One region of the Streptomyces sp. NPDC051569 genome, then DNA from elsewhere that is predicted to be linked to it. Evidence: riboswitches for the same ligand, from Rfam matches in the RefSeq annotation. Region 1 holds a riboswitch; each other region holds the start of a gene.

What was found. A riboswitch is a leader RNA that binds a small molecule or an ion and turns the genes downstream of it on or off. The one in region 1 is predicted to bind cobalamin.
Region 2: linked by a shared signal. The riboswitch ahead of ACIBAE_RS28440 (CbtB-domain containing protein) and the one ahead of ACIBAE_RS00890 (ribonucleoside-diphosphate reductase subunit alpha) in region 1 are both predicted to bind cobalamin.
Region 3: linked by a shared signal. The riboswitch ahead of metE (5-methyltetrahydropteroyltriglutamate--homocysteine S-methyltransferase) and the one ahead of ACIBAE_RS00890 (ribonucleoside-diphosphate reductase subunit alpha) in region 1 are both predicted to bind cobalamin.

The regions. Positions count from the first base shown of each region.
Region 1 is NZ_JBITDJ010000001.1:215,087-224,991, reverse strand. Features, by position in the region: gene ACIBAE_RS00905 (DUF3311 domain-containing protein) at 1-167, shown strand, start outside; gene mctP (monocarboxylate uptake permease MctP) at 164-1,795, shown strand; gene ACIBAE_RS00895 (Uma2 family endonuclease) at 1,852-2,415, opposite strand; cobalamin riboswitch at 2,546-2,678, shown strand; gene ACIBAE_RS00890 (ribonucleoside-diphosphate reductase subunit alpha) at 2,822-5,233, shown strand; gene ACIBAE_RS00885 (ribonucleotide-diphosphate reductase subunit beta) at 5,233-6,261, shown strand; gene ACIBAE_RS00880 (D-Ala-D-Ala carboxypeptidase family metallohydrolase) at 6,514-7,251, opposite strand; gene def (peptide deformylase) at 7,441-8,097, opposite strand; gene ACIBAE_RS00870 (tetratricopeptide repeat protein) at 8,218-9,222, opposite strand; gene ACIBAE_RS00865 (HD-GYP domain-containing protein) at 9,319-9,905, opposite strand, start outside.
Region 2 is NZ_JBITDJ010000033.1:25,116-35,020, reverse strand. Features, by position in the region: gene cobM (precorrin-4 C(11)-methyltransferase) at 406-1,164, opposite strand; gene cbiE (precorrin-6y C5,15-methyltransferase (decarboxylating) subunit CbiE) at 1,161-2,432, opposite strand; gene ACIBAE_RS28445 (CbtA family protein) at 2,614-3,411, opposite strand; gene ACIBAE_RS28440 (CbtB-domain containing protein) at 3,432-3,656, opposite strand; cobalamin riboswitch at 3,696-3,846, opposite strand; gene ACIBAE_RS28435 (histidine phosphatase family protein) at 3,962-4,633, shown strand; gene ACIBAE_RS28430 (GlsB/YeaQ/YmgE family stress response membrane protein) at 4,723-4,986, opposite strand; gene ACIBAE_RS28425 (GNAT family N-acetyltransferase) at 5,257-5,823, shown strand; gene ACIBAE_RS28420 (Mut7-C RNAse domain-containing protein) at 5,899-6,633, shown strand; gene ACIBAE_RS28415 (hypothetical protein) at 6,748-7,299, opposite strand; gene ACIBAE_RS28410 (SDR family NAD(P)-dependent oxidoreductase) at 7,501-8,274, shown strand; gene ACIBAE_RS28405 (RtcB family protein) at 8,494-9,687, opposite strand; gene ACIBAE_RS28400 (DUF3558 domain-containing protein) at 9,874-9,905, shown strand, end outside.
Region 3 is NZ_JBITDJ010000003.1:291,021-300,925, reverse strand. Features, by position in the region: gene ACIBAE_RS07100 (MFS transporter) at 1-1,213, shown strand, start outside; gene ACIBAE_RS07095 (zinc-binding alcohol dehydrogenase family protein) at 1,674-2,624, shown strand; gene ACIBAE_RS07090 (hypothetical protein) at 2,724-3,179, opposite strand; gene ACIBAE_RS07085 (protein kinase) at 3,451-5,193, shown strand; partial or broken gene ACIBAE_RS07080 (ECF transporter S component) at 5,307-5,726, opposite strand; cobalamin riboswitch at 5,846-6,061, shown strand; gene metE (5-methyltetrahydropteroyltriglutamate--homocysteine S-methyltransferase) at 6,222-8,540, shown strand; gene ACIBAE_RS07070 (cytochrome P450) at 8,720-9,905, opposite strand, start outside.

The DNA of each region.
Region 1 (9,905 bases):
ACGCCAAGGTCGAGCCGGACTTCATCGGCATCCCGTTCTTCTACTGGTACCAGATGCTCTGGGTCGTGATCTCGACCGCGCTCACCCTGATCGCGTATCAGCTGTGGCAGCGGGACCAGCGCGGACGGCTCGCCCGGAGCGCCGGAAAGGCGGGTGCGGCGCGATGAAGGACGGCGTGAACGGCGTGGCACTCGCCGTCTTCATCTTCTTCTTCCTGGCCGTCACGGCCATGGGCTTCCTGGCCGCGCGCTGGCGCAGGGCGGAGAACGAGCAGAGCCTCGACGAATGGGGCCTGGGCGGACGGTCGTTCGGCACCTGGGTCACCTGGTTCCTGCTCGGTGGCGACCTCTACACGGCGTACACCTTTGTCGCCGTCCCCGCCGCCATCTACGCGGCGGGCGCGGCCGGCTTCTTCGCCGTGCCGTACACCATCCTCGTCTACCCGCTCATCTTCACCTTCCTGCCCCGGCTCTGGTCGGTGTCGCACAAGCACGGGTACGTCACCACCTCGGACTTCGTCCGGGGCCGCTTCGGCTCGAAGGGGCTCTCGCTGGCGGTCGCCCTCACCGGCATCCTCGCCACGATGCCCTACATCGCGCTCCAGCTCGTCGGCATCCAGGCGGTGCTGGACGTGATGGGCATCGGCGGCGGCGAGAACACCCACTGGTTCGTCAGGGACCTGCCGCTGCTGATCGCGTTCGCCGTGCTGGCCGCGTACACCTACTCCTCCGGCCTGCGGGCGCCCGCGCTGATCGCCTTCGTCAAGGACGGCCTGATCTATGTCGTGATACTGGTCGCGATCATCTACATCCCGATCAAGCTGGGCGGCTTCGACGACATCTTCGCCAAGGCGGGTGAGGCGTTCGCACAGCCCAATCCGAAGACCGGCCAGCCGCGCGGCGCGCTCGCGCCGGGCGCCGCCGGGCAGTGGGGGTACGCCACGCTGGCGCTCGGCTCCGCGCTCGCGCTCTTCATGTATCCGCACTCCATCACGGCGACGCTCTCCAGCCGCAGCCGCGAGGTGATCCGGCGCAACACCACGATCCTGCCGCTGTACTCACTGATGCTGGGTCTGCTGGCGCTGCTCGGCTTCATGGCGATCGCCGCCGGCATCAAGGTCGACAACACGCAGCTGGCGATCCCGCAGCTCTTCGAGAACATGTTCCCCGACTGGTTCGCGGGCGTGGCCTTCGCGGCCATCGGCATCGGCGCGCTCGTGCCGGCCGCCATCATGTCGATCGCGGCGGCCAATCTCTTCACGCGCAACATCTACAAGGACTTCCTCAAGCCCGACGCGACCCCGGCGCAGGAAACCAAGGTCTCCAAGCTGGTCTCGCTGCTGGTGAAGGTGGGCGCGCTGGCCTTCGTGCTGTCCATGGACAAGACGGTCGCGATCAACTTCCAGCTGCTGGGCGGCATCTGGATCCTCCAGACGATGCCGGCGCTGGTCGGCGGCCTGTTCACCCGCTGGTTCCACCGCTGGGCGCTGCTCGCCGGCTGGGCCGCCGGTATGGCGTACGGCACGGCCGCCGCGTACGGCGTCGCCAGCCCGACGCAGAAGCACTTCGGCGGATCGTCGAACGAGATCCCCGGGCTCGGGGAGATCGGCTACATCGGACTCACCGCGTTCGTGCTCAACGTGGTGGTGACGCTCGTGCTGACGTTCGTGCTGCGCGCGGCGAAGGCGCCGGACGGCATCGACGAGACGAGCCCTTCCGACTACACGGCCGACGCCGGTGACCCGGGCGTGGTGGCCGAACTGCCACCCGCCACGGCGGCGGACCCGGTGCACTGACGCGGCCGCTCAGGAGAGGGACGGGCCGCCGGCTCACCCGGCGGCCCGTCCGCCGCTCAGCGCACCCATTCCTTGAGCGCCTCGGTCTCCAGCGTGATCCCCACCGGATCGGGCAGCGTGATCCCCTTGCCGAACGGCACGGTGCGCGCGCTCTCGTACCGCACCCCGTCAGGCTCGCTGTAGACCGTCACCTCGCAGCTGTCCCGGTCGATCAGCAGATAGACCGGGATCTTGGTCTGCGCGTACGCGCGCGGCTTCTCCACCCGGTCCCGCTCATCGGAGTCGGAGTCGGAGTCGTACGAGGTGACCTCGACCGCCATCAGAACCGGGGCGGCGTCGCCCCACTCGCCCTGGCCGACGAAAGCGCCGCTGAGCGCCAGGGAGCCGTCCGGCCGGGCCCGGCCCTTACGGTAGGCCTGCACCTTGAGCCCCTGGTCGGGATAGAGCCACAGCTCCGGGCGCGACTGCATGCAGATGCGTGTCAGCCACTCGATGATGCGCCCGTGATCCCCGTCCGGCACAACCCTGCTCCTGATCTTCCCGTCGATGAGTTCCAGCCGGATGCCCTCGATGGTGCGGGCCAGTATCCGGGTGGCCTCGTCGAACTCCTCCGGGAGGATCTACGTCGCGTAATCGATGGCCGTCATCGGGGCACCTCCTTGGTCCTTCCGACGATAGCGGAGGGGGCCGACAGCAGGGGAGAAGTGCCGCACGACACAACATGTGGGGGCACGTTCATGAACAGGCCCCCACATGTATGCTCGTGCTCGCTGTCGACGCAGGGGAATCCGGTGCGAATCCGGAACTGTCCCGCAACGGTGTGATGTGGTGTGCTTCGTCGTACCCACGAGTCCGAACACCTGCCGGCAGCGCATCCGGCTCGACCGATCCGGGTGCCAAGACGTCCGGGCCTCGAGGCTGGGCCGGTGGACGCCACACCTCGTGCTGCCCGTATACGGGTCGTACGGCTGTGCGCGCCCCCGCTCCCCTCCCGACGGCCCAGAGCCGAGCGAGGGAGAGCACCACGTGACCATCGCGCCAGCCGATCCGGTTTCAGGCACGTCCGAGGCCGCCGCACAGGTGACCGACGAACCGGGGACCGCGCTGCTGCGGGTCCTGACGGACCTGACCGCCGATCTGCCCGACACCGACCCCGGCAAGGTCGCGGCCGCCGCGCTGCGCGGCCGCAACGCCCGGTCGGACGAGGCCGAGTTGCGTGAGCTCGCCACCGAGGCAGCCGCAGGACTGATCTCCGAGGACCCGGCCTACTCCCGGCTGGCCGCCCGGCTGCTCACCCGCACCATCGCCGAGGAAGCGGCCGGACAGGGCGCGGTGTCGTTCTCCGCGTCGGTCGCCGTCGGCCACCGCGAGGGCCTGATCGCCGACCGGACGGCCGACTTCGTGACGCTGCACGCGTCCCGCCTCGACGAGATGATCGATCCGGCCGCCGACGACCGCTTCGGTTACTTCGGGCTGCGGACGCTCTTCAGCCGCTACCTGCTCCGGCACCCGATCACCCGCCAGGTCATCGAGACGCCGCAGCACTTCATGCTCCGCGTCGCCTCCGGCCTCGCCGAGGACGACAGCGTCCGCGCGCTGGACGAGGTCGCCGCGCTGTACGGGCTGATGAGCCGCCTGGACTACCTGCCGTCCTCGCCGACCCTCTTCAACTCCGGTACGCGCCACCCGCAGATGTCGTCCTGCTACCTGCTGGACTCCCCGCTGGACGAGCTGGACTCGATCTACGACCGCTACCACCAGGTGGCCCGGCTGTCGAAGCACGCGGGCGGCATCGGCCTCTCGTACTCCCGGGTCCGCTCGCGCGGTTCGCTGATCCGTGGCACCAACGGTCACTCCAACGGCATCGTCCCGTTCCTGAAGACCCTGGACGCCTCGGTCGCCGCCGTGAACCAGGGCGGCCGGCGCAAGGGCGCCGCCGCCGTCTACCTGGAGACCTGGCACTCCGACATCGAGGAGTTCCTGGAGCTGCGCGACAACACCGGTGAGGACGCCCGGCGTACGCACAACCTGAACCTCGCGCACTGGATCCCGGACGAGTTCATGCGCCGGGTCGAGACGGACGGCGACTGGTCGCTGTTCTCGCCCGCCGACGTGCCGCAGCTGGTCGACCTGTGGGGCGACGACTTCGACGCGGCCTACCGGGAGGCGGAGGCGGCGGGCCTGGCCCGCAAGACCATCCCGGCCCGTGAGCTGTACGGCCGGATGATGCGTACGCTCGCCCAGACCGGCAACGGCTGGATGACCTTCAAGGACGCGTCGAACCGCACGGCCAACCAGACGGCCGAGCCCGGCAAGGTCGTGCACTCCTCCAACCTCTGCACGGAGATCCTGGAGGTGACGGACGACGGGGAGACCGCCGTCTGCAACCTCGGCTCGATCAACCTGGGCTCGTTCGTGCTGGCTTCCGGCGAGATCGACTGGGAACGGCTCGACGAGACCGTCCGTACCGCCGTGACCTTCCTCGACCGGGTCGTGGACATCAACTTCTACCCGACCGACCAGGCCGGCCGCTCCAACGCCAAGTGGCGTCCGGTGGGCCTGGGCGCGATGGGTCTCCAGGACGTCTTCTTCAAGAAGCGCCTCGCCTTCGACTCCGCCGAGGCCTCCGCGCTCTCCACGAAGATCGCCGAGCGCATCATGCTCGCCGCGTACGAGGCGTCCTGCGACCTCGCCGAGCGGAGTGGCCCGCTCCCCGCGTGGTCGCAGACGCGCGCGGCGCGCGGTGTGCTGCACCCCGACCACTACGACGTCGAGCTGACCTGGCCGGAGCGCTGGGCCGCGCTGCGCGCCCGGATCGCCACGACCGGCATGCGCAACTCGCTGCTGCTGGCGATCGCCCCGACGGCGACCATCGCCTCCATCGCGGGTGTGTACGAGTGCATCGAGCCGCAGGTCTCCAACCTCTTCAAGCGCGAGACGCTGTCGGGTGAGTTCCTCCAGGTCAACTCGTATCTGGTGCGGGACCTCAAGGACCTCGGTGTCTGGGACGCGCAGACGCGTGAGGCGCTGCGCGAGTCCAACGGCTCGGTGGCGGGCTTCACCTGGGTACCGGCGGAGATCCGCGATCTGTACCGCACGGCGTGGGAGATCCCGCAGCGCGGTCTGATCGACATGGCGGCGGCCCGTACGCCGTTCCTCGACCAGAGCCAGTCGCTGAACCTGTTCCTGGAGACGCCGACCATCGGGAAGCTCAGCTCGATGTACGCGTACGCCTGGAAGAAGGGGCTCAAGACGACGTACTACCTGCGCTCGCGCCCGGCGACCCGCATCGCCCGCGCGGCGGGCGGTGGTGCGGCGGCGGCCACCGCCTCCCCGGCGGCGGCCATCCCCCTCCAGCAGGCCGGTCCCACGGCTCCCGACGCGGACGCGATCGCCTGCTCCCTGGAAAACCCCGAGTCCTGCGAGGCCTGTCAGTGATGTCCACCGAGATCTCCACCGAGAAGACGAAGAACCTGCTGGACCCCGGCTTCGAACTGACGCTGCGGCCGATGCGCTACCCGGACTTCTACGACCGCTACCGGGACGCGATCAAGAACACCTGGACGGTGGAGGAGGTCGACCTCCACTCCGACGTCGCCGACCTCGCCAAGCTCAGCCCCGCCGAGCAGCACATGATCGGCCGGCTGGTCGCGTTCTTCGCGACGGGCGACTCGATCGTGTCGAACAACCTGGTGCTGACGCTCTACAAGCACATCAACTCCCCCGAGGCGCGGCTGTACCTCTCCCGCCAGCTCTTCGAGGAGGCCGTGCACGTCCAGTTCTATCTGACCCTGCTGGACACGTATCTGCCCGACCCGGCGGACCGCGCGGCGGCCTTCGACGCGGTGGAGGAGATCCCGTCGATCCGCGAGAAGGCGCAGTTCTGCTTCAAGTGGATCGACTCGGTCGAGAAGATCGACCGGCTGGAGACGCAGGCGGACCGCCGGCGCTTCCTGCTCAACCTGATCTGCTTCGCGGCCTGCATCGAGGGGCTGTTCTTCTACGGCGCCTTCGCGTACGTGTACTGGTTCCGCTCGCGCGGTCTGCTGCACGGTCTCGCCACCGGCACAAACTGGGTGTTCCGGGACGAGACCATGCACATGAACTTCGCGTTCGAGGTCGTGGACACGGTCCGCAAGGAGGAGCCGGAGCTGTTCGACGACGCCCTCCAGCAGCAGGTCACGGACATGCTGAAGGAGGCCGTCGAGGCGGAGCTCCAGTTCGGCCGCGACCTGTGCGGCGACGGCCTGCCGGGCATGAACACCGAGTCGATGCGCGAGTACCTCCAGTGCGTCGCCGACCAGCGCCTCCAGCGCCTCGGTTTCGCCCCGGTGTACGGCTCGGAGAACCCGTTCTCCTTCATGGAGCTGCAGGGTGTCCAGGAGCTGACGAACTTCTTCGAGCGCCGTCCGTCGGCCTACCAGGTCGCGGTCGAGGGCACGGTCGGCTTCGACGACGACTTCTGAGAAGGACGACGTCCGGGAGGGCGTCCACGAGGACGACACCAGGCGCGTACGGCGGCTGAGGGTGCCCGGCATGGGCGTTCTCGCGCGTACGCGCCTGGTGGCATGTGGTGCGGCGGTCCCGACTCCGGCCACGGGCCTGGGAGTTACGGCCCTGGCCACCGGCACGGCCGGCGGGCACGCCGGTGACGCGCTCCACACGGTGCCGGCCGCACCGGCCGGGCGGAGCGCGCTCGTCCGTACGGAGAGGCGCGGTCAGATACCGCAGTTGGGCGCCGACCAGAAGCGGCTCGGCCGGTGGTCGACGTGAGCGTGGTCGCCGTGGTCCGGGTAGCCGGGGCCGAGGATGCCGTTGAAGCCGTGGTTGCGGGCCTCCAGGTCCAGGGCGCACAGGGAGTTCGCTCCGGCGGCGAGGTCGGCGGCGTCACCGTACAGATGACGGCTGCTCGCCGCTCCGCCGACCGAACTGTTGCATGCCTGGGAGCGGAAGCCGCTCGTCACGGTGATCGGCTTGTCGCCCAGCGCGTGCCGGAGCGCTTCCAGCTTCCACATCGTGCGCAGGGCGTTGGACTTGGCGGTGGTGGCGTCGACCGCTCCGCCCGCCCAGGTGGTGTTGCAGTCGTTCAGCTCGGCGTAGCTGAAGTGGACCGGTGTGCAGTCGTCGTCCTGGAGCGCGTAGAGCTTGCTGAAGGTCCCGGGGCCCGCGACGCCGTCGGCGGCCAGCCCGTACGCGGACTGGAAGCGCTTGACGGCGGCGGCCGTCCCTGGTCCGTAGGCGCCGTCGATGGCGAGCACGGCGCCGCTGCCGGGGTACCCGGCGACCCGGATCTGGAGCTGGGTGACATCGGCGCCCGAGGCGCCCTGGGAGAGTGTGCGCGACCAGGTGTAGCAGCCGTCGGCGTGCGCGGTGCCCGCCGTGGCGAGCGTACCGGCCCAAGCAAAAGACATGGCCATGACAAAGCTGAGCAGCAGGCGGAGCGGACGTCTGAGCATCGGATCTCCCTCACAGGGACTCACAGGTGGACAGGGCGGCGCCGAGGCCGAGACTGGCCTACCGGTCGACGCGCGTCAACCCCGGCCCGGAAAGGGCCACTTGGTCCCCGCCGACGGCGCCGCGCGCCGCCGGCCCGCTCCCGGGCGCACCGGCGACGCACCGGCGGGGACCGTCATACGTCCCACACGTCAGTCGTTGGGGACGATCTCGTAGCGAGGGGTGTTCTCCTCCATCTGCCGCAGCGCGTCCTTGCGGTCCCGCTTCGAGAGACGGTCGATGTACAGGTAGCCGTACAGGTGGTCCGTCTCGTGCTGGAGGCAGCGCGCGAAGTAGCCGGTGCCCTCCACCCGGATCGGCTTGCCCTCGGCGTCCTGGCCGCTGACCACCGCGTAGTCGGGACGCGGCAGCGAGGCGTACGCCGTGGGCACGGACAGGCAGCCCTCGTTGGAGTCGTCCAGATGGCGCTCCCCCGGCGGCAGCTCCTCCAGGACCGGGTTGCAGATGGCGCCCACATGCCGCACGCCGTCGTCGTCCGGGCAGTCGTAGACGAAGACCTTCAGGTCCACACCGATCTGGTTGGCGGCCAGACCCACGCCCTCGGCCGTGTGCTGGCTGGCGAACATGTCGTCGATCAGCGCGGCGAGCTTGTCGTCGAACTCCGTGACGTCCTCGCACTCCTTGTGGAGCACGGGATTCCCGACGACGGTGATCGGGCGGGACGTGCCCCGCTCGCGGTACGCCAGCTCACGCGCCTCGGCGTCCTCCGTGTCCACGAGGAACCCGTTCCCCGGCCCCGCCACGGAGGTGTCGCTGTCGTTCCGCTGGTCCGTCTCCTGCTGCGCCATGTCCGCAGTACGCCTTCCTCGGTTCCCGATGCTGCCCGCACGATGTGCCCGTACAGCCTAAAGGCGTACAGCCTACGGGCAGCGCCAGGAGCGCTCGGCGACAGCGACCGGCGGCGGCGCTCAGCAGACCTCTTCGAGATCCCGCCACTCACGGGTGTCCGGGCTGTCCGCGACCCAGCCGTCGAGCAGGCCACGGACCAGCCCCGGCGGCGCCGCGATCCCGCACTCGCGCTCCGGGACCCACAGCTCACCGGCCGTACGGTGCCCCAGCGGCCCCGGGTGGCCCGGCTCGCTGTGGTCGTGCGGGTCGAGATGCTCGCCGTCCCCCTCGGCGCTCGGCATCCGGCTCTCCGAGCAGGCGCGGCAGAGCAGCCGTACGGAGGACGACCAGTCCTCGGCGGCGAACCCGGCGTCGGCGGCCAGCCGCTCCAGGGCGTCCCGGTCCTCCTCGGTGGCGGCCTCCAGCAGCACCACCCAGGTGGGTACGGGTGAGGGGGCCCACAACTCGATCTCGTCGAAGACCGGGTACGCGCGGGTGGCGCCGTCCGGGCTCGCGGACGTGACACGCTCGCCGTTCGGCACACCGTCGTGCAGCACGACCTCGCCCCAGCGCCGCCCGGACGACGGCAGCGGGATCGACAGCACCTCGATCCTGGCCGGGTCGAGCCTGCGGCCCCAGACGACCTCGGCCTCGCCCTCGGGCGAGAGCCGGACGGCCGCGCTGCCCAGCTCCATGCCTTCCGGCTCGCCGTTGGCCTCGACGCTGTGCTGATTGCCCGGGACCTTCAGGCCGTACGCCTGCCAGGCGCGGCGGGCCAGCGGCCAGTCCTGGAGCGCGGTGGCGGCGATCCCGACGTTCCACCAGTCGGGGGCGCCGGTCTCCTTGTCCAGCAGGGCGACGGCGCGCAGGCCCGCGGCCCGCGCCTGCTCCCAGTCGTGCCGGAATTTGTGCAGCAGCGCGAGATTGAACCAGGACTCGGAGAGCCAGGGCTCAAGGTCGGCCGCGCGCGTCAGCAACGCGCCCGCGTCCTCGTACCGACCGTCACCGATCAGCGTGAACGCGCGGTCGGTGGCCTGCCGCCACGAAGCGGAGGGCCGATGCCGTACCTTCCCGAAGATCCTCACGATTCCCGCCTGCCGGTCGCTCGGGTCACTGCCCCCGGACACCCTCTTCTTCGCATCCAACCATGCCCGGTCGGACGCCCGCTCATTACCCATGGGTCACTCCGCCCCACCAGGGGCCGGGCCGCCCCGGGACAGCACGCGCGCGAGGGATTCCACCACCTCGGGCTGGTAGTCGTGCCCCGTCCCGAGCCGCAGCCGCTCCAGCGCGCTGAGCGGACCGCTCGCACTGGCACATTCCCCGGCCAGGTCGTCGTACGCGTTCACCGCGCGGACGATCCGGGCGGACAGCGGTTGCTCCCGGTACGGATCCGCCTGCCGTTCCACCACCACCGCGACGGCGTCGGGGACGCCGGTCTGGCGGACCACCGCCCCGCCGAGCAGGGCGATGCGCCGCTGCTCGGCGACCGGCAGCAGGGCGGTGGCGCCTTCCGGTACGGGGTCGACGAGGGACAGCTGGCCGATGTCGTGCATCAGGGCGGCATACTCCAGGACGGTCAGTTCGGGGCCGGAGAGCCCCAGCTCACGGCCGACGGCCCGGCTGAGGTCCGCGACCCTGCGGGCGTGTCCGGGGGGCGTGTAGCCGGCGATCTCGGTGGACCGCGCGAGCGAGGCGATCAGCTGCCGGTACGTCGCCCGCACCTCCGCGTACCGCCGGAAGGACAGCTGGGTCAGCAGCAGCGGCA
Region 2 (9,905 bases), on a different contig from region 1:
TCCGGAGGGAGACGGTGGTGACATCTGAGGCTGCCGGGGTTCGAGCGGCTTGCCGGTGGGGGTGGTGAGGACGGGGGCGTTGTCGGTCCAACCCGTTCCGGCGTCCCCTCTCGCTCCCCTGACCGAGGAGCGGATTCGGTCCGCCCCCCCAAGGCGAAGACAGCGTTTGAGGCAACGTCGGCGTACGCAGTGGCCCCCACCGAGACGGTTCGGTGGGGCCTGCTGCCTTCGCCGCACGAGAGTGGTGGCGCTGGTCAGCGGTTCCCGCCGGTCGGCGACGGGGCCACCGGTGGCTGATCATGCTCCTGTCCGCCCCCTGGCGGCACTCACCGGTCACATGTGACCGGTGACCGGTCAGCGCGCTCCTCGGTCGCCCCGGCTCCCAGCCGCCTCAGCCCTCGCCCCTCAACAGGCGTGCGGTTCCCGCCTGTCCCGCTCCGGTGAGTACAGGTGGCTGTCCCTGAACTGTTCCGCTCCCAGCGTCCGGCCCACCATGATGACCGCCGTCCGCACCACGCCCGCCGCCTTCACCTGCTCGGCGATGTCCCCCAGCGTTCCCCGCAGGACCAGTTCGTCCGGGCGGCTGGCCATCGCCACCACCGCCGCCGGGCAGTCCGCGCCGTAGTGCGGCAGCAGTTCCGCCACGACCCGGTCGACGTACCTCGCCGCGAGGTGCAGTACCAGCAGCGCTCCGCTCTTCCCGAGCGTGGCCAGGTCCTCGCCCTCCGGCATCGGGGTGGCCTGCTGGGCGACGCGGGTCAGGATGACGGTCTGGCCCACCGTCGGTACGGTCAGTTCGCGCTTCAGGGCGGCTGCCGCCGCCGCGAACGCCGGTACTCCCGGGACCACTTCGTACGGCACCCCCGCCGCGTCCAGTCGCCGCATCTGCTCCGCGACCGCGCTGAACACCGACGGGTCACCGGAGTGCAGCCGGGCCACGTCCTGGCCCTCCTCGTGCGCGCGGACCAGTTCCGCCGTGATGCCGTCCAGGTCCATCCGGGCCGTGTCGATGAGCCGCGCGTCCGGCGGGCAATCGGCCAGCAGTTCGCGCGGCACCAGGCTTCCCGCGTACAGGCACACACCGCACTCCGCGAGCCTGCGCGCGCCCCGCACCGTGATCAGGTCGGCGGCGCCGGGGCCGGCGCCGATGAAGTACACCGTCATCGTTCTTCTCCTGAGGATTCCCCCGAGGGGACGTGCGAAAGGTCTTTCGTGACGGCCCACTGGGTGACCGGCATGGCCTGTCGCCAGCCGGTGAATCCGCCCACCGGGACGGCGTGCGCGACCGCGAGGCGTACGAGGTCGCCGCCGAACCGGCGATACCACTCGGCCAGCAGCGCCTCGGACTCCAGCGTCACCGTGTTCGCGACCAGCCGGCCGCCCACCGGCAGCGCCGCCCAGCACGCTTCCAGCAGCCCCGGCGCGGTCAGCCCGCCGCCGATGAACACCGCGTCCGGCACCGGCAGCCCCGCCAGCACACCGGGGGCCGCGCCCGTGACGACCCGCAGGCCGGGGACGCCGAGAGTCCGCGCGTTGCGGCCGATACGTTCCGCCCGTACGGGATCGCGCTCCACCGACACCGCACGACACGCATGGTGCGTACGCATCCATTCCACCGCGATCGATCCCGACCCGCCCCCGACATCCCACAGCGTCTCCCCGGGCGCGGGCGCGAGCACGGCCAGCGTGGCGGCCCGTACATGACGCTTGGTGAGCTGACCGTCATGCTCGTACGCGGTGTCCGGCAGGCCGGGTACGGCTCCGAGCCGCGGCGCGTCCGGGGCGCGGCGGCACTCGACCGCCACGACGTTCAGCGGATCGCCCGCCGGCTCCGCCCAGTCCCGCGCGGTGCCGTCGACGTGCCGTTCCCGCTGTGCCCCCAGCTGTTCGAGTACGTGCATACGGCTCGGCCCGTACCCCCGCTCACGCAGCAGCGCCGCGACCTCGGCGGGGGTGGCGGCCCCGGCGCTGAGGACCAGGATCCGGCGGCCGTCGTGGAGGGCGGCGGCCAACCGCTCGGCGGGACGGCCGACGAGCGTGACGACCTCGGTCTCCTCCACGGGCCAGCCGAGCCGCGCGCAGGCGTACGACACCGACGACGGATGCGGCAGCACCCGCAACGCCCCGGCGCCCACGACCTCGGACAGGGCCCGCCCGATCCCGTAGAACATCGGGTCCCCGCTGGCCAGCACGGAGACCCGCCGGCCGGCGTGCGCGGCGAGCAGCCCGGGAACGGCGGGCCGCAACGGCGACGGCCAGGCCACCCGCTCGCCGCCGCACTCGTCCACGGGGAGAAGCTCCAGCTGCCGGGGCCCACCGATCAGCACATCGGCTTCGCGCAGCGCCCGCCGCGCATCCTCCGCCAGGCCGGGCCACCCGTCGGCGCCGATCCCGACAACGGTCACGGGGAGCGCGGGGGGTGCAGGGCTCACTGCCACATACCTCTGGACTGGGGGAATGACCGGGGAAGGCCGACCCCGAACTCTACTGGCCGGGGGCACGGAGCCTCGACGGGCATCGAGCGGCGGACAGCACGCGCGGAAAGGTCGCGGGCGGGAGACGCGGTGGGGCCCGGCGTGAATACGCCGGGCCCCACGAGCACACGCAGGGGGGTTACGGGGCCGTCCGGACGGTGGCCGGCACCGCCTGACGCGGCTGGAGCACCCGCTCGGCCAGCGCCCCGAAGATCAGCCCGAAGGCCGTCCAGAGCAGGGCCTGTACGCCGATCGACGCCAGCCGGAATTCCCAGAGCAGAGCGGCCGGGAAGGCCTCCGGGATGGCATCGGTGTTGGCGGGCAGGACAAGGCAGGCCACGGCGACGACGACGGCGTATCCGGCACCGGCGACGACCGTCGCGTTCCAGTTGCCGAGGCGCGGGGCGAGCCTTCTCCCCGCGATGACGGCGATGGCCGCCAGCAACACGCTCAGCAGGATCATGAGGAAGTACATCGTGGTGCGCTTGCCGATGGTGTCCGGGTTTCCCACCGCCGGTGGCATCGCCGGGTACTTGAGGAACGGCACCAGGTAGACGGTGAGGAAGGCGGCCCCGGCGATCAGGGCCGAAGTCGCCCGCGGACCCAGTCCGCCGATCCTCCCCAGGCTGACGGAGAAGACCAGCGAGGCGATTCCGCCCAGAGCCACCCCGTACACGAGGAGGCCGGTGGCCAGCCCGAACGTCGACTGGACCGGCCGGCTGACGAGTTCCTCCTCCTCGTCCGAGGCCTCGGAGGCATCCGGGGAATGGGCCGCGCCGTGCTGATGAGCGGGCGCGGACTGCGTCTCCTCCAACGCGATGGAGTCCCGTACGGAAGGCTCTCCCGCCACATAAGCCAGCGCGAACGCGAAGAGTCCGGCCAGCACGCCCGCGATCATGCCGCGGACGAGGAGAGTTCTGACGGTGGAGGCATGCATTGCGTGATCTCCGTCAGCGGTCAGTGGCAGGGAAAGCCGAGCAGGTGACGGCCGTCGTGCACCCACTCGTGCACACCCGCACCGGAGAACACCGACGTCGCGCCCTGCTCAGCGCCGACGAAGTACAGCAGCACCAGCATCAGGGTGCCGACGAACACGGCCCACGGCAGGACCGCGCGCAGCGGAATAGGGGTCACCGCGGCGCTGGTGGGAGAAATGGCCGGGGGTGCTATGGCCTGAGCCATGACAGAACCTCCTTGGGGAACTCGCGTCCCAGTCAGTGGAGCTCGCACGACGGCCATCGGGTCTGACTCACCGGGCCCCTCTGCGTGGTACGCAGCCGGCACCCGGCATACAGTGGCGCGACCGTGCCGGGCTCTCACCGGACTTCCGTCTCGCCGTCGTGATATCGACGCGAAGGTACCGCGAACAGACAAGCGAGCCAAGAGGCCCCCCTTCCCGACCGGTCGGGCGCACGGCGGGATACGGGCGATCGCCAGGCATCAAACAGGGGAGGGCCACGGGCCGTCGCGACCACCGAGGAGGCCGTATGACCACGCGTGTGACGCTCATCTCACCGGCCATCAGCACAGCACTGCGTGAAGCCCGCTTCGGCGGCCGTGTCCCCGGTGACAGCGGTGTCCCCGACGACACCGGCGACAACGGCGACAACGGCGACACCGACGAACTGGACCCCGCCGGGCTGCGGCAGGCCGAGGCCGTACGGGAGACCTTCCCCCGCGCCGCCGCCCTGTACGTCTCCCCCTCGCGGCGCTGCCGCCGCACCGCCGAGGTGCTCGGCCTGGACGCGTCACCGCTCGCCGATCTCGCACCGTGCGCGATGGGCCGCTGGCAGGGCAGAACCCTCGACGAAGTAGCGGCCGCCGAGCCGCAGTCGGTCTCCGCCTGGCTGTCGGATCCCGCGTCAGCCCCGCACGGCGGGGAATCCATCCGAGCGCTGCACGCCCGCGTCGGCCACTGGCTCGACGCGCTCACCACACGTCCGAGCACGGCCGGCCAGGCGCCGGACAACCCCGGGGGACGCGTCATCGCCGTGGCCGAGCCGGACGTCATCCGTGCCGCCACGGTCCACGCCCTCGGCGCCGGCCCGGAGGCGTTCTGGCGCGTCGACGTGCGACCTCTGTCCGCCACCGAACTCAGTGGCAGGAACGGCCGTTGGAATCTGCTCAGCGGCCGCCCTCTGCACACCGGCCCGCACTGAGAACGCCCTCACACACGCGGGGCGCACACCAGCGTCCTCCAGCACCCTCAAGCCGGCGGGCACTCACGCTCGCGAGTGCCCCCAGCCGCTCAGTGGCGCGCCCTCGCCCGGTCCAGGGCCGCGACACCCACCGCCGCCAGGGCGATCTGGATTATCCATTCGATCCAGTCGGGGCCGTCGGTGTTCGCCACACCCACGGCGGCCGCGATCGCCGTCCCGATCAGCGCCGCGACGATACCGACGACGATGGTCAGCAGCACGCCGATGCGCTGGCGCCCGGGCACCACCAGTCGCCCCAGCACGCCGATGATGATGCCGATCACGATGGCCGTGACAATGCCGGAGATCTCCATGTCCGCTCCTTCTCACCACACCCGCTACCGATAGTGGTGCACGTCAAACGTCTGCCCACCGAACGCCCGTTCAGTCCAAGGATGCGACAGTTCGCCAGTCCGGTTTGACGGAGCCGCCCGAGCCGCCCGAGCCGCCCGAGCAAGCCGAACAGACCGAGCAACTCAGCACACCGGGCGAGTTGGGCGAGTTGAGCGAGCCGGGTGAACGGTGATCTGCGGCGGGATCGCCGGCGCGGCCGGTTGTCGGACCGTCGCCCTACAGTGCCCACCATGAATACCGAAGCACCGCCGGTGAGGATCGAGCCGTGGTCGGAGGACGATCTCGATCTCCTCCGCGCCTCGAACGCACCGGAGCTGATGACCCATCTGGGCGGGCCCGAGACCGAAGAGCAGCTGCTCACCCGGCACAGACGGTACGTCGGTCTGAGCGCCGACCGGACGGGCAAGGGGCGGATTTTCCGCATCGTGCTGCTACCGGACGGCGAACCGGTCGGCACGATCGGTTTCTGGGAGCAGACCTGGCAGGGCGAGCAGCTGTACGAGACGGGATGGGGGGTCCTCACCGAATTCCAGGGGCGGGGCATCGCCGCCGCCGCGGCCGCGGCCGTCGTGGAGCAGGCGCGCACCGAGCGGATGCACCGCTATCTGCACGCCTTCCCGTCGGTGGACAATCCCGCGTCGAACGCACTGTGCCGGAAAGCGGGCTTCTCGCTTCAGGGCCCCCGCCTGTTCGAGTACCCACCCGGGCACTTGATGCAGTGCAACAACTGGCGTCTGGACCTGACGGCCTCCAGCCCCACCCCCGCGCTGAGCCGCCCCGCCGCAGGACCCGCCTGACGCGCGAGTCCCCCGTGTGGACGGCGGCCACGGAAAGCCCTGGCTCACTCCCTCCCCCGGTGACATGCTGACGAGGTGAACGGACCGGAGATCCAGATCAGTTTCGCCCCTGAGCTGCGCCTCTTCGTCGCGGCGGCGCGACGTGAGGGACGTACCGCCCTGCTCACCGACGGCTCGTCCACCCTCGGCCATGCCGTCGAGTCGCTGGGTGTCCCCCTCACCGAGGTCGGTCCGCTGCTCGTCGACGGCCGCGAGGTGTCCGTCGCGCACCTCCCCGCCGCGGGCGAGTCCGTCGACGTACGGGCCGTGCCCCGACCGCAGCACGTGCCGGGCGCGCCCCTGCGCTTCCTCCTGGATGTCCATCTCGGCACGCTGGCCCGCCGGCTGCGGCTGCTGGGCGTCGACGCGGCGTACGAGAACGAGGACCTCGGCGACCCGGCCCTGGCCACTCTCTCCGCCACGGAACGCCGGGTGATGCTGTCCCGCGACCGGGGGCTGCTGCGGCGGCGCGAGATCTGGGCCGGGGCGTACATCTACAGCGCCCGCCCCGACGACCAGCTCCGCGACGTACTGGAGCGGTTCGCGCCCACCCTCGCCCCGTGGACCCGCTGCACCGCCTGCAACGGTGAGCTGGGGGCGGCCGACAAGGAGTCCGTCCAGGGGCGGTTGGAGCACGGCACGCAGCGCGCGTACGACGTCTTCGCGCAGTGCACGGCGTGCGGGCAGGTGTACTGGAGGGGCGCGCACCACGCCCGCCTGGCCGCCATCGTCGAGGACGCCGTACGCGAATTCGGCGGCGCGGCGGCCTGACGACGCGGACGGGCGCACGCGCCCGACGATCGGGGCAACGCGGAGCCGACGCAGAGCCGACGCAGCCGACGCAGAGCCGATGCGGGGCCACGCCGGGCGATGCGGGTGATCCCGTCAGAAGGCGTACAGGTCCCCGGTGGCCGGCACCAGCACCCGGTGCTGGTGGTTCTCAAGGTTGCGGTCGCTCGCGCCGCCGTTCCACGCCGTGTCGATCCGTACGACCACCTCGTCCGGAGTGCCGACCGTCCTCAGGCCCAAGGCGATCTCCCGGCTCCGCCCGACCGCCCGGAGCTGCCCCGTACGGCAGAGTACGATCCGCTCCCCGCCCCACAGGCAGTTCGACGGCAGCGCCTGGTCGGCCACCAGGCGCACCGAGAATTCGATCCGTACGGTCGCGTCCGGCAGCGGCGACGGGCCGTGGTTCTCGGACCCCAGCCGCATCGTCAGTTCACCGCTCCACAGGGACGCGTGCCCGTGGTGCGCCAGATCGGCCTCCGGAGCGATGGAAGCCGGAGCGGGCGCGGCACCCGGAGCGCCGCCAGGACCCGGGTCGCCACCCCGTCCGCCCGCGCTCCCGGCTTCCGCACCGGCTCCCGGACCCGCGGCCATCACCACCGCCGTAGCGGCGGACACCGCCACCAACAGCGCTCTGCGCATGACACTCATGGCGGGAAGGTACCGATGATCACATCGCGATCCCGCCCACCCCTCACCCCGACGCGCCCCGGGTCACCCGCCTGGCACGTTCGCCCCCCGCGCCGACCGGTCCGTGAGTCCCCAGGTCCGCGCCCCGGACGACGCACGCGGCCGCGCCCTCCCCCTGCCTATCCTGGGCCCACATCGATCACACGCGCGAGGAGTTACGTCATGACCGCCGCGGGGACCCCCATCGCCGTCATCACCGGAGCCAGCAGTGGCATCGGCGCCGCCACCGCACGGCAGCTCGCCGCCGCCGGCTACCACGTCGTCGTCACCGCCCGGCGCAAGGACCGTATCGAGGCGCTCGCGGCGGAGATCACCGCCGCCGGCCATCTCGCGACCGCGTACACCCTGGACGTCACCGACCGCCCGGCGGTCGACGCCTTCGCCGCCGAGCTCGCCGGTTTCCCCTCCGTGGACGTCCTGGTCAACAACGCCGGTGGCGCCCTCGGCGCGGATCCGGTGGCCACGGGCGACCCCGGTCAGTGGCGGCAGATGTTCGAGACGAACGTCATCGGCACCCTCAATCTCACCCAGGCCCTGCTCCCCGCGCTGACCGCGAGCGGCGACGGCACGGTCGTCGTCCTCTCGTCGACCGCCGGCCACGGCACGTACGAGGGCGGAGCGGGCTACGTCGCCGCCAAGCACGGCGCGCACGTCCTCGCCGAAACGCTCCGCCTGGAGATCGTCGGCACCCCGGTCCGGGTGATCGAGGTCGCCCCCGGCATGGTCAAGACGGAGGAATTCGCCACCACCCGCTTCGGCGGCGACACCGAGAAGGCGGCGAAGGTCTACGCGGGCGTCGCCCACCCGCTCACCGCGGACGACGTGGCCGACACCATCACCTGGGCCGTCACACGCCCCAGCCACGTCAACATCGACCTGCTGGTCGTCCGCCCGCGCGCCCAGGCGTCCAACTCCAAGGTGCACAGGGAGCTGTGACCGCGACCCGGCGCGGGGAGCTGTGACCGCGACCCGGCGCGGGGCCGGTCGGGGACAGCGAACGCGGCGGTCGCCGGGCAGCCGGGCGCGGCGGTCGCCGGGCAGCCGCGAAAACCGGTCCCGGATCGTCCTCGCTGCATGAGCCCGAGAGGCCGGTGGCCGCGCGTGGCCCCGGGTGAGAGCCCGGGGCCACAGCCCGCCTCCCTCGTGCCCTCGTGCCTAACCCTTGACGCAGACGACCTGCTTCAGCTTCGCCACCACCTCGACCAGGTCCCGCTGCTGCGCGATGACCGTCTCGATCGGCTTGTACGCCGCCGGGATCTCGTCCACGACACCGGAGTCCTTGCGGCACTCCACACCCCGCGTCTGCTCCTCCAGGTCCTGTGCCGTGAAACGGCGCTTCGCCGCGTTGCGGCTCATCCGCCGGCCCGCGCCGTGGGACGCCGAGTTGAAGGCGGCGGCGTTTCCGAGGCCCTTCACGATGTACGACCCCGTGCCCATCGAGCCCGGGATGATGCCGAAGTCGCCGCTGCCGGCACGGATAGCGCCCTTACGGGTGACCAGGAGGTCCAATCCGTCGTACCGCTCCTCCGCCACATAGTTGTGGTGGCAGGAGATAACCGGATCGAAGGCCACCTTGGCCTTTTTGAACTCCTTCCGGACCACGTCCTGGAGGAGCCCCATCATGATCGCGCGGTTGTACTTGGCGTACTCCTGGGCCCAGAAGAGGTCGTTGCGGTACGCCGCCATCTGCGGGGTGTCAGCGATGAACACGGCCAGGTCCCGGTCCACCAGGCCTTGGTTGTGAGGCAGCTTCTGCGCCGTGCCGATGTGGTGGTCGGCCAGCTCCTTGCCGATGTTCCGCGACCCGGAGTGAAGCATCAGCCAGACCGACCCTTCGTCATCGATGCAGACTTCGCAGAAATGGTTGCCACTTCCGAGCGTTCCCATCTGCTTCACGGCGCGTTCCTGACGGAACTTGACCGCGTCGGCGACTCCGTCGAACCGCCCCCAGAAGTCCTCCCACCCGGCCGTCGGGAATCCGTGCAGCCGGCCCGGGTCCACCGGGTCGTCGTGCATCCCACGGCCCACCGGGATCGCCTGCTCGATCTTCGAGCGCAGCCGGGAGAGGTCGCCCGGCAGGTCGTTCGCCGTCAGGGACGTCTTCACCGCCGACATTCCGCAGCCGATGTCCACGCCCACCGCCGCCGGGCAGACCGCCCCGTGCATCGCGATCACCGAACCGACCGTGGCACCCTTGCCGTAGTGCACGTCCGGCATCACGGCCAGTCCCTTGATCCAGGGCAGGGTGGCGACGTTCCGCAACTGCTGCATGGCGACGTCCTCGACCGTCGCGGGGTCGGCCCACATACGGATGGGAACCTTCGCGCCCGGCACCTCTACATACGACATAGTTCCTCAATCCCCCACAAAGTCTGATAGCGCAAATACCGGAACCAGGGCTGTCATAGAAGACAGCCGACCAGCGTCGACGGCAGTGCGTGCGATAGACATTGTGTTCATCGGCCGCCATCCGGCGGCAAACAGTTTTCGCGCGGCATCCCACGCGGAAGCCCGTACAGAACGGAGCCCGGGACCGTGCAGCGAAAGGCGCGCAAGGCGTACGTACC
Region 3 (9,905 bases), on a different contig from region 1:
GTCCCGTTTCGAGGGAACGCAGCGTGTACGCGCCTTCGGCATCTTCGGCACCGCGCTCGGCGCCGGCCTCGCCTTCGGCCCGCTCGTCTCCGCCCTGACGATGGAGTTCATGGGCTGGCGCGGCATCCTGCTCGTCCCGACCGTTCTCGGCCTGCTCGTCGCGGTCTTCACGCCGATGCTGAAGGAATCGCGCAACACGGACAGCAAGCCCGTCGACTGGACAGGAACCGTCACCTTCACCCTCGGCCTCGTCCTCCTGATCTTCGCCCTGGTGGAGGCGCCGACCTACGGCTGGACGTCCGGCCTGGTGATCGGCTCCCTCGTCGCCACCGTCCTCCTGTTCGCCGGATTCGCCGTCGCCGAAAAGCGGCAGCGACACCCGATGTTCGAGCTGAGCCTGCTGCGCAACACGGGCTTCATGGGGGTCAACGCCGCCGCTGTCGCGATGGCCTTCACGCTGCTTCCCCTGCTGGTCCTGCTGCCGACCTACTTCAGCGCCGTCAAGGGATACAGCGCCCTGGGCGCCGGATCCGTGCTGATCATCGTCACCATCCCGACGCTGATCATCCCGCTTCTGGCCCCCGTCATCGCCAAGTTCCTCTCGGTGCGCGTCCAGCTCACGGCGGCGATGGTGACAGCCGCCGGCGGTATGGTCTGGCTCAGCACCATTCAGCCGCACACCAGCATCAGCGCCTTGGTCGGACCGTTGCTGCTCACGGGCGCCGGCTACGGCATGACGCTCGCCATCGTGGATGGCGCGGCCATCTCCAGCGTCGACCTCAAACGCGCCGGCATGGCGTCGGGCATGTTCAACGCCATGCGTCTCACCGGTGACACGGCCGCCGCGGCTGTCGGCGGATCCCTCCTCCTCACCATCACGTCCTCCCACCTCGCCGGCAAGGTCGCCGACCCGGACAAGGTCACCGAGGATCTGAACGGCGGCATCCACACCACCTCGGTCGTCGCCGCGGACGCCTTCACCAGCGCCCTCCATGTGGTGATCTGGATCAGCGTCGCCCTCGCCCTCATCACCGCACCGCTCGTGTGGCGCGCGCTCCGTCCCAAGAAGGTGGCGAGCCCCGTGATCATGAGCGGCGGGCCTTCGTCCACCGGATCCGCCGCTCTCGACGAGAGTCCGGCCGGCTCCGGGCCCACCGCGGAACTGGCCTCCGAGCCCGCCGGCGGCGGGAACCGGTCCGGCGAGACCATGTGACACCACGGCGAGCACCCGGCGCCGAGCCCCGGTGGACGACGGGGCCGGGCGCCGGGCCCCCGCCAGGGGACACCGGACGTGCCCCTCTTCACACACCTGACAGCTAACGTGCCCCTCCTCACACACCTCACAGCTACGGGCCGGACCGCCGCGAGACCTTCGCCACGGCCGCCACCCTGGAGGTCAACGGCGTCCGGCCGGACTCCCCCACAAGGGGCGGAACCACTGCGACGGCAATATCTTGGGCCATGTGCCGGCCCGGAAGGTGCTCGCCGTCCTCGGCATCGCCGGACCGGCATGGGTCACCCCTCCGCGACAGCGCCTCCCCCGAGAACCTCAGGCGGGCCGATGCCGTCGAAAAATCCGCCCGGGACGCCCGTCCGCTCGCGGAGGTCCGTCCCCGCCGGGCATCACGAGACACGTCCTGGACATCGGCGCGCGCAGAGAGGAAGGACCCGTCATGAAAGCCGTGGTGCTCGCGGAGCGTGGCGGCGAGCCCGTCGTCGCCGACTTCTCCGCTCCCCGGCCGTCGCACGGCACCCCGGTGGTGTCCGTACTGGCCGCCGGGATGAATCCGCTCGACGTGGTGATCGCGGGTGGTGGTTTCCCCCGCCGGGTACCGGAACCGCCCGCGGTACTGGGATTCGAGGGCGTCGGCGAACTCGACGACGGGCGCCGGGTGTACTTCACGGAAGCCCCGGCCCCGTACGGCTCGTTCGCCGAGCGGGCGCCGGTGGACGAGGCGTCGCTGATGCCGGTCCCCGACGGGCTCGATCCCGCGACGGCGACAGCCCTGGGCGTGTCCGGCACAGCCGCGTGGACGGCCCTGGAATACCGGGCCCACCTGGCGGCGGGCGAGACGGTCCTGATTCTCGGCGCCGGCGGAGTCGTCGGGCAGATCGCGACACAGGCCGCCCGGCTCCTGGGCGCCGGCCGGGTGGTGGCCGCCGCCCGCGGCGAACTCACCCTGGACACCCGGCACGCCCGAGGCGCTGACGCGGTGGTACGACTCGACCGGCCGCAGACGCTGGAGGAAGCGCTACGCGCCGCCGCACCCGGCGGCTACGACGTCATCATCGACATGATCTGGGGCGAAGCGATTCCCCCGGTCATCAACGCGGCCAACCCCGGGGCCCGCTTGGTCCAGGTGGGCAACGCGGCGTCCGCCACGGTCCCGGTCCTGGCCCCCGCGTTCCGCAACCGCGTGATGTCCCTGCTCGGCCACACCATCTTTCTCACCCCCCTGGACGTCCGCCGGGCGGCATACGAACAACTCACCACACTCGCACGGGCCCGGAAGCTCACCATCGACATCGAGCGCATTCCCCTGGACGACTTCGAGCACGGCTGGAACCTGCTCACAACAGGAACCACCCACCGCAAACTGGTTGTCGTACCCACGGAGTCGTAACCCGCGCGGAGAAGTACGCCACGGATGACGGGGTGGGCGGCCCGGCCGCGCGACGGAGGCGCGGTGGCGAGCACCGGCGGTGGCCCGGGAACGGCGCTGTCAGGTGTCGGATTCGGAACAGAGGGCGTCGAAGACGCTCGCCGCGGCGACGCGGGCGTGGTCCTCGGTGAGCGCGGCGAACCGTTCCACCGTCGCGCGTTCCCCCTCACTGAGCCGGCCTCCGGTCTGCTGGAGTGCGGCCCGGATGCCGGACGCGTTGCGGGCCGCGCGGAACGCCTCGGTCTCGTCCTCGCTGGGCAGGTGTATGTATCCGGCCTCCGCGAGACGGGTCAGTCCGGCGCGGGTCTCGTTTTCGTGCATGCCCAGTTCGCGGATCATCCAGTCCACGTCGCCCTGCGCTCCGGTGAGGTGGTGCAGCCACAGGCAACGGACGTAAAGGCCCAGGTCGGCCAGTGACAGGCGCCTGTCGGTGATCGGATCGTGCTGGACGATCACCGCGTAGGCCTCGCCGGAGTCAGCGTTGACCACCTTGATCGACTTCTTGGTGTCCGGCATGCCGTCCGAAAACCTCTCACATCAGTGCGGGAACAAGGTGAACTCCTCTGCCCGTCATCATGGTTCACCAACTCCAGGATCGCCAGACACTCGCATGATGTGTGCCGGTGAACGCGTTCACGCCGGCTACACCGACGCCCTCCTGGTGGGGCGGCGCCCGGTGTCGTGGGTGTGCGGGTGTGGGGCGCTGCCGAGGTCGCGGTGGTGTCCTCACGTCCCGGGTCGCGCTCGACCGGTCCGGAGGGCGGAGGTATGTGGCACAGTCGATCCGGTGGACGAGCTGCGACCTCAGGACCCCGCGCGCATGGGCGCTTATCAGCTCCTCGCCCGTCTCGGCGCGGGCGGCATGGGCCAGGTGTATCTCGGCCGGTCGCCCGGCGGACGGCTGGTGGCCGTGAAGGTGATCCGCGACGAGATCAGCGATCACCCCGAGTCGCTGGCCCGGTTCCGGCGGGAGGCCGCGACCGTGGAGACCGTACGCAGCGTCCACACCGCCCAGTTGATCGAGGCATCGCTCGACACCTCCCCGTACTGGCTGGCCACCGAGTACGTGGCGGGTCCCACCCTGCGCGGCGCGGTCGCCGCGAGCGGCCCGTTCCCGCCGGACAGCGCGCTGCGGCTGGTCGCGGCGCTCGCCGAGGGGCTGGCCGCGGTCCATGTCCACGGCGTCACGCACCGGGACCTGAAACCGCAGAACGTCATCCTCGCGTCGCAGGGACCCCAACTGATCGACTTCGGCATCGCCCGGGGGCTTGAGCAGACGATTCTCACCCGGGACGGAATGGCGCCGGGGACACCCGGTTACGCGGCGCCCGAGGTCGTCCTGCGCAACGAGGTCGGCCCGGCGGCGGACGTTTTCGCGCTGGGGGCGACGCTCGCCTACACGGCGACGGGCCGGCCCCCGTTCGGCGCGGGCAACGCGGCGGTGGTGAGCTATCGGGCCGTGCACGAGGACATCGACGTGGCGGGGGTACGGCCCGACCTGGCGGCGCTGATCCGGCGGTGTGTCGCCAAGGACCCGGCGGAGCGGCCCGCGCCGGCCGCCGTGATCGCCGCCTGCGCGGTGGACTCGGCGCTGGCGACGGACCCCCATTACCGCTCGCTGTTCCGCGACGCCGAACCCGCGGCCGTACCGGGGCACGTGAACGCACCACCCGTGCCGTACGGTGCGCACACTCCCGCGCTGCCGGAGCCGGAGACCGGGGCACGGACACGGCCGGAGGACCGCGAGGCGGAGCCGGCGGTGGCGACCGTATCCGCGGGGCCGTCCGGCAGCACCCCGTACGGCGGGCCGGACAGTCGGCGAGGCGGCGGCCGGGGCCGGGCCTGGCTCGCGCTGGGTGCGGTGGCACTCGCCGCGCCGTTGACGGTCTGGCTGCTCCCAGGAGCGGACAGCGGGGACTCCGGAAAGGCGCCCACGACCGGGGGCACCGCCTCCGCGCCCGGCACCGCGTCCCGGCCGGCCACCACCGCTCCGGCGGCAGGACCGCCGGACCATATCGTGAACGACCGTGTCTCGCAGGACCGCTGGAGCCTGTCGGAGGATCCGGCGGAGGCGGCGCAGGGCATCGGCTTCTGTGACCTGGCCGGCCTCACCGAGGCCACACCGCCGACCGGCCTGCGGTCCTCCGTCGCGCACACCACCGGCTCGGACACCGCCTCGGTGGCGCTGCGCCCCCAGGGCGCGGGACAGGGAAAGCGGCCCGCGCCGTACTACGTCTCCGTGGGGGTCCGGCCCCCGCACGAGACGGACCGCTCCACCGGCAAGCCCCTTCCGTCCACCGGTACGGGCACCGGGTTCACCAGCAGGCCCGTCGATCTCTACTCCGCCTGGTCCTCGGGCGGGACCATCAAGCTCAGGTATCCCGACGACTTCCGGGCCCACTTCGGCGAACGGACCGTCGACGCTCTCCCGGTGGGCGACGACCTGGGCGACTGGACGGTGATCCTCTATCACGTCGAGGGCGGGCCGGCGAAGTACACACCCGTCGCGTGCAACGGATTCCACGCCTGAGTCGCCCCGGTCGGCCCGCCACCCGGACGGAACAGCTGCCGCACCGGCCACGCGGCAAGGGTCGCGGCGGCAGTGGGGGATCCGGTTTCTTCCGGTCGACGTTCCATCCGTCGTCACCGGGCGGAGCCCGCGCGGGTCCCTCGGGACGGTGCCTGGTCGCTCCCGAGGGGCTCTCGGAACCGGACGGGTGCGCGGAAGCGGGCGCGTCGGGCGGCTCTGCGGAACGTGGTGAGCACCGCCGGGCCCGCCGGGGTGACGCACACGAAGTTGGTGACGGCGCTACCGGTGTCCCAGCCGAGGGAGGTGGCGAGGTCGAAGGCGAGGTAGCGGTGCCACTGCTCGGTGAACGGCAGCCCGGGGAGGTAGGCGATGGAGCTGTGCGGGTCGAGGGAGAAGGGCCACAAGGAGAGGTTGAGCAGGAGGACCTCGCGGCGGCCGCTGGCGCGGGGCAGGAAGCCGGCGGGCATGCCGCCGAAGGCGCAGCCGAACATCTGGTACGGCATCCAGGGCCCGAAGCCGCCCGTGATCAGCGCGGGACGAGTCCCGATGCGGGCCGAGCCGGTACGGTGCCCGGCCCGCATCGCGGACGCCCGTGGTGAGCCCGCGCGCATCCGGAATATGAGCAGAGGTGACGCGGAGTTGCCCGCGCTCTAGGCTGGAGGGTGCAGCTGGTTCGCCCTGTCCGCCAGGCAGGGTGTCGTAAGAGGGAACCCGGTGGAAATCCGGGACTGCCCCGCAGCGGCGAGTGGGAACGACCGCCGTCATACGCACTGGATCCGAGCGGATCCGGGAAGCGACGGCCAGTGGGAATCTGCCTCGGCAGGTGTGCCCGCGAGTCCGAAGACCTGCCCGTTGCCCGTACGTGACCGATCGGGTGCGGATATCCCGGTGACCTCGTGGGCGGGTCGGCGTACATACCAGACGGATGAGCGCGCCGAGGGCGCGACCAGTCGGTCCGGTTCGTCATCCCTTCGCGTCCGCGTCCCGTCTCCGGGAGCTTCAGGAGTCATCTCGCGAAGGAGATTTCCGTGACAGCGAAGCCGACAGCCCCGGCAGCACGGGCCACCGTGTACGGCTACCCCCGCCAGGGTGCGAACCGCGAACTGAAGAAGGCCATCGAGGGTTACTGGAGGGGCCGCGTCACCGTCGGCGCCCTCCGGGAAACGGCAGCCGACCTGCGCCGGTCCAACTGGCGGGAACTGGCGGACACCGGCGTCCACGAGGTGCCCACCGGTGACTTCTCGTATGACGACCACATCCTGGACACCAGTGTCATGGTAGGCGCCGTGCCCCAGCGGCACCGTGCGGCCGTCGAGGCCGATGCCCTGGACGGTTACTTCGCGATGGCCCGCGGCACCCAGGACGTGGCGCCGCTGGAGATGACCAAGTGGTTCGACACCAACTACCACTACCTCGTTCCCGAACTCGGCCCGGACACCGTCTTCACCGCCGATTCCGCCAAGCAGGTGGGCGAGCTGACGGAAGCCCTCACACTCGGGCACACCGCCCGGCCGGTGCTCGTCGGCCCCGTCACGTATCTTCTGCTGGCCAAGCCCGCCCCCGGCGTGGCGGCGGATTTCGCACCGCTGACCCTGCTGGACCGGCTGCTGCCCGTCTACGCCGAGGTGCTCGCCGACCTGCGTGCCGCCGGGGCCGAGTGGGTCCAGCTCGACGAGCCCGCACTGGTCCAGGACCGCACGTCGGCCGAGCTGGACGCCGCCGCCCGCGCCTATCGCGACCTCGGCTGCCTGAGCGACCGGCCGAAGCTGCTCGTCGCCTCCTACTTCGACCGGCTCGGTGAAGCTCTGCCCGTCCTGGCGAAGGCCCCGATCGACGGCCTGGCGCTCGACTTCACGGACGCCGCCGCGGCCAACCTCGAAGACCTCGCGGCCGCCGGAGGGCTGCCCGGCAAGCGGCTCGTCGCGGGCGTCGTCAACGGCCGCAACATCTGGATCAACGACTACGAGAAATCGCTGGCCACCCTCGCCACCCTCCTCGGCCTCGCCGACCAGGTCGACGTGGCCGCCTCCTGCTCCCTGCTGCACGTCCCGCTCGACGCGGCGGCCGAACGGGACATCGACCCGCAGATCCTTCGCTGGCTCGCCTTCGCCCGCCAGAAGACCGCCGAGATCGTCACCCTCGCCAAGGGGCTCGCCCAGGGCACCGACGCCGTCGCCGCGGAGATCGCCGCGAACCGCGCCGACCTCGCCTCCCGCAAGAATTCCCCGATCACCCGCGACTCCGCTGTACGGGCCAGGACCGCGACCATCACCGACGCCGACGGCCGTCGCTCACAGCCTTACGACGAGCGTGCTTCCGCCCAGCGCGCCCACCTCAAACTGCCGTTGCTGCCGACGACCACCATCGGCTCGTTCCCGCAGACCGCCGACCTGCGCACGGCCCGCGCCGACCTGCGCGCGGGCCGGATCGACACGGCCGGTTACGAAGAGCGGATCACCACCGAAATCGGCGAGGTCATCTCCTTCCAGGAGAAGACGGGCATCGACGTCCTGGTGCACGGCGAGGCCGAACGCAACGACATGGTCCAGTACTTCGCCGAGCAGCTCACCGGCTACCTCGCCACCCAGCACGGCTGGGTCCAGTCGTACGGCACCCGCTACGTCCGCCCGCCGATCCTGGCCGGCGACATCTCCCGGCCCGCACCGATGACGGTGCGCTGGACCTCGTACGCCCAGTCGCTCACCGACCGCCCGGTCAAGGGCATGCTGACAGGCCCCGTCACCATGCTCGCCTGGTCCTTCGTTCGCGACGACCAGCCGTTGGGCGACACCGCCCGCCAGGTCGCCCTCGCCCTGCGCGACGAGGTGGCCGACCTGGAAACCGCGGGCACATCGGTCATCCAGGTCGACGAACCCGCCCTGCGCGAGACCCTGCCACTGCGCGCGGCGGACCGGCCCGCCTACCTGGACTGGGCCACCGAGTCGTTCCGCCTGACCACCGGCGCCGTACGCCCGGACACCCAGATCCACACCCACATGTGCTATGCCGAATTCGGCGACATCGTCCAGGCCATCGATGACCTCGACGCCGACGTCATCAGCCTGGAGGCCGCCCGCTCCCACATGCAGGTCGCGCGCGAACTGGCCGCGCACGGCTACCCGCGCGAGGCCGGCCCCGGCGTGTACGACATCCACTCCCCGCGCGTGCCCGACGCGGACGAGGCAGCGGCGCTTCTCCGCAAGGGACTGGAGGCCATTCCCGCCGAACGGCTGTGGGTCAACCCCGACTGCGGCCTGAAGACCCGCGGCTGGCCCGAGACCAGGGCGTCCCTGGAGAACCTGGTCACCGCGGCCCGCATCGTCCGCGCGGAACTGCCCGTCTCCTGATCCTTCGACGGCCGGGAGGAACGCGTCACGCGCCCTCCCGGCCGGTCACCACCCGCCCCGGCCCTCACCGCGTCGCCCGCGCCGGAGAGTGCGGCCGCGACCAGGCCGTCTCCTGCCTCCGCTCCCGTCGCGGCCGCGACGGAGGCCGTCCGTCGTGGCTCTCGATCCTCCGCGCGGCTTCACCACAGGACGTGGAGTCGTTCGGGTACGCGTTTGATGTTGCCCGTACGCCAGACCAACTGGTCCGCGGGCAGGGCCAGTCGCAGGGCCGGGAGGCTTTCCAGGAGCGCGGTGAGTGCTTCCGCGGCGTGCACGCGGGAGATAAGCGAGGCAGGGCAGAAGTGGGGGCCGGCCCCGAAGGCCAGGTGCGGATTGGGCGAGCGGTCGATGTCGAACCGCTCGGGTCCGTCGAACCGCTCGGGATCGAAATTGGCTCCTTCCACACAGACGAGGACCAGTTCCCCGGCCCGGATCAGGACGTCCCCCACCTGTACGTCGCCGAGCGCGATCCGGGGCAGCCCGTCCCCGATGGACAGCGTGCAGCGCAGCAGTTCTTCCACCGCGCTCGGCATCAGCTCGGGCTCGTCCCGGAGACGTCGCATCATCTCCGGGTGTCGTACCAGGGTGAGCACGGCGTGCAGCAGGAACACATACGTGCTCATCGCGCCGGCCCCGAACAGGGAGGTGACGACGGCCGCCAGCATCTCGTCGGTCAAGGTCCCGCCATCGCGGGTCGGGTCGTCCCGCAGCTCGCACAGCCTCCGGATGAGGCCCCGCTGGGATTCGCGGTCGGCGCGGACGTGCCGCAGCACGTAGGCGTAGTCCTTGTCCCAGTTGGCGGTGCACCCTTCGAACACGGCGGGGCTGGTGACAAAGCCGAGGTCCAGGCCGGCCATGAGCCGGCGCCCGTCCTCACGCGGCAGGCCGAGCACTTCGCAGACCATGGCCGCGGCGTAGGGCTCGGCGAAGCGCTCCCGCAGATCGACCGGTGGGCCTTCCTCGACCATGCTGTCGATCAGCTCGTGCGCCCGCTCGCGCATCCACTCGGCCGACGCCGGGCCGGACCGGGGACCGAATGCCCTGAGCACCTCCTGGTGGAGGCCCGCGCTGTTGACGTTCCCCATGGTGTTGACGACCTCCGGGGGGATCGTCAAGGCGTACTGGCGCGGCATGCCCGGAGCGGCCGTCGCGCGCAGGCTGAAGTGTTCGCCGTCCTCAAGGACCTGCCGGGCGAGGGCGTAATTGCTGACGAGCCACGCGTCGTCGCCGGTGAGCGTCCGCACCCGGGCGATCGGGCTTTCCTGCCGTAGCCGCGCGCACTCGGCCGGCACGACGTCGCCCCGCCGGGAGAGCGGCCATTCCACC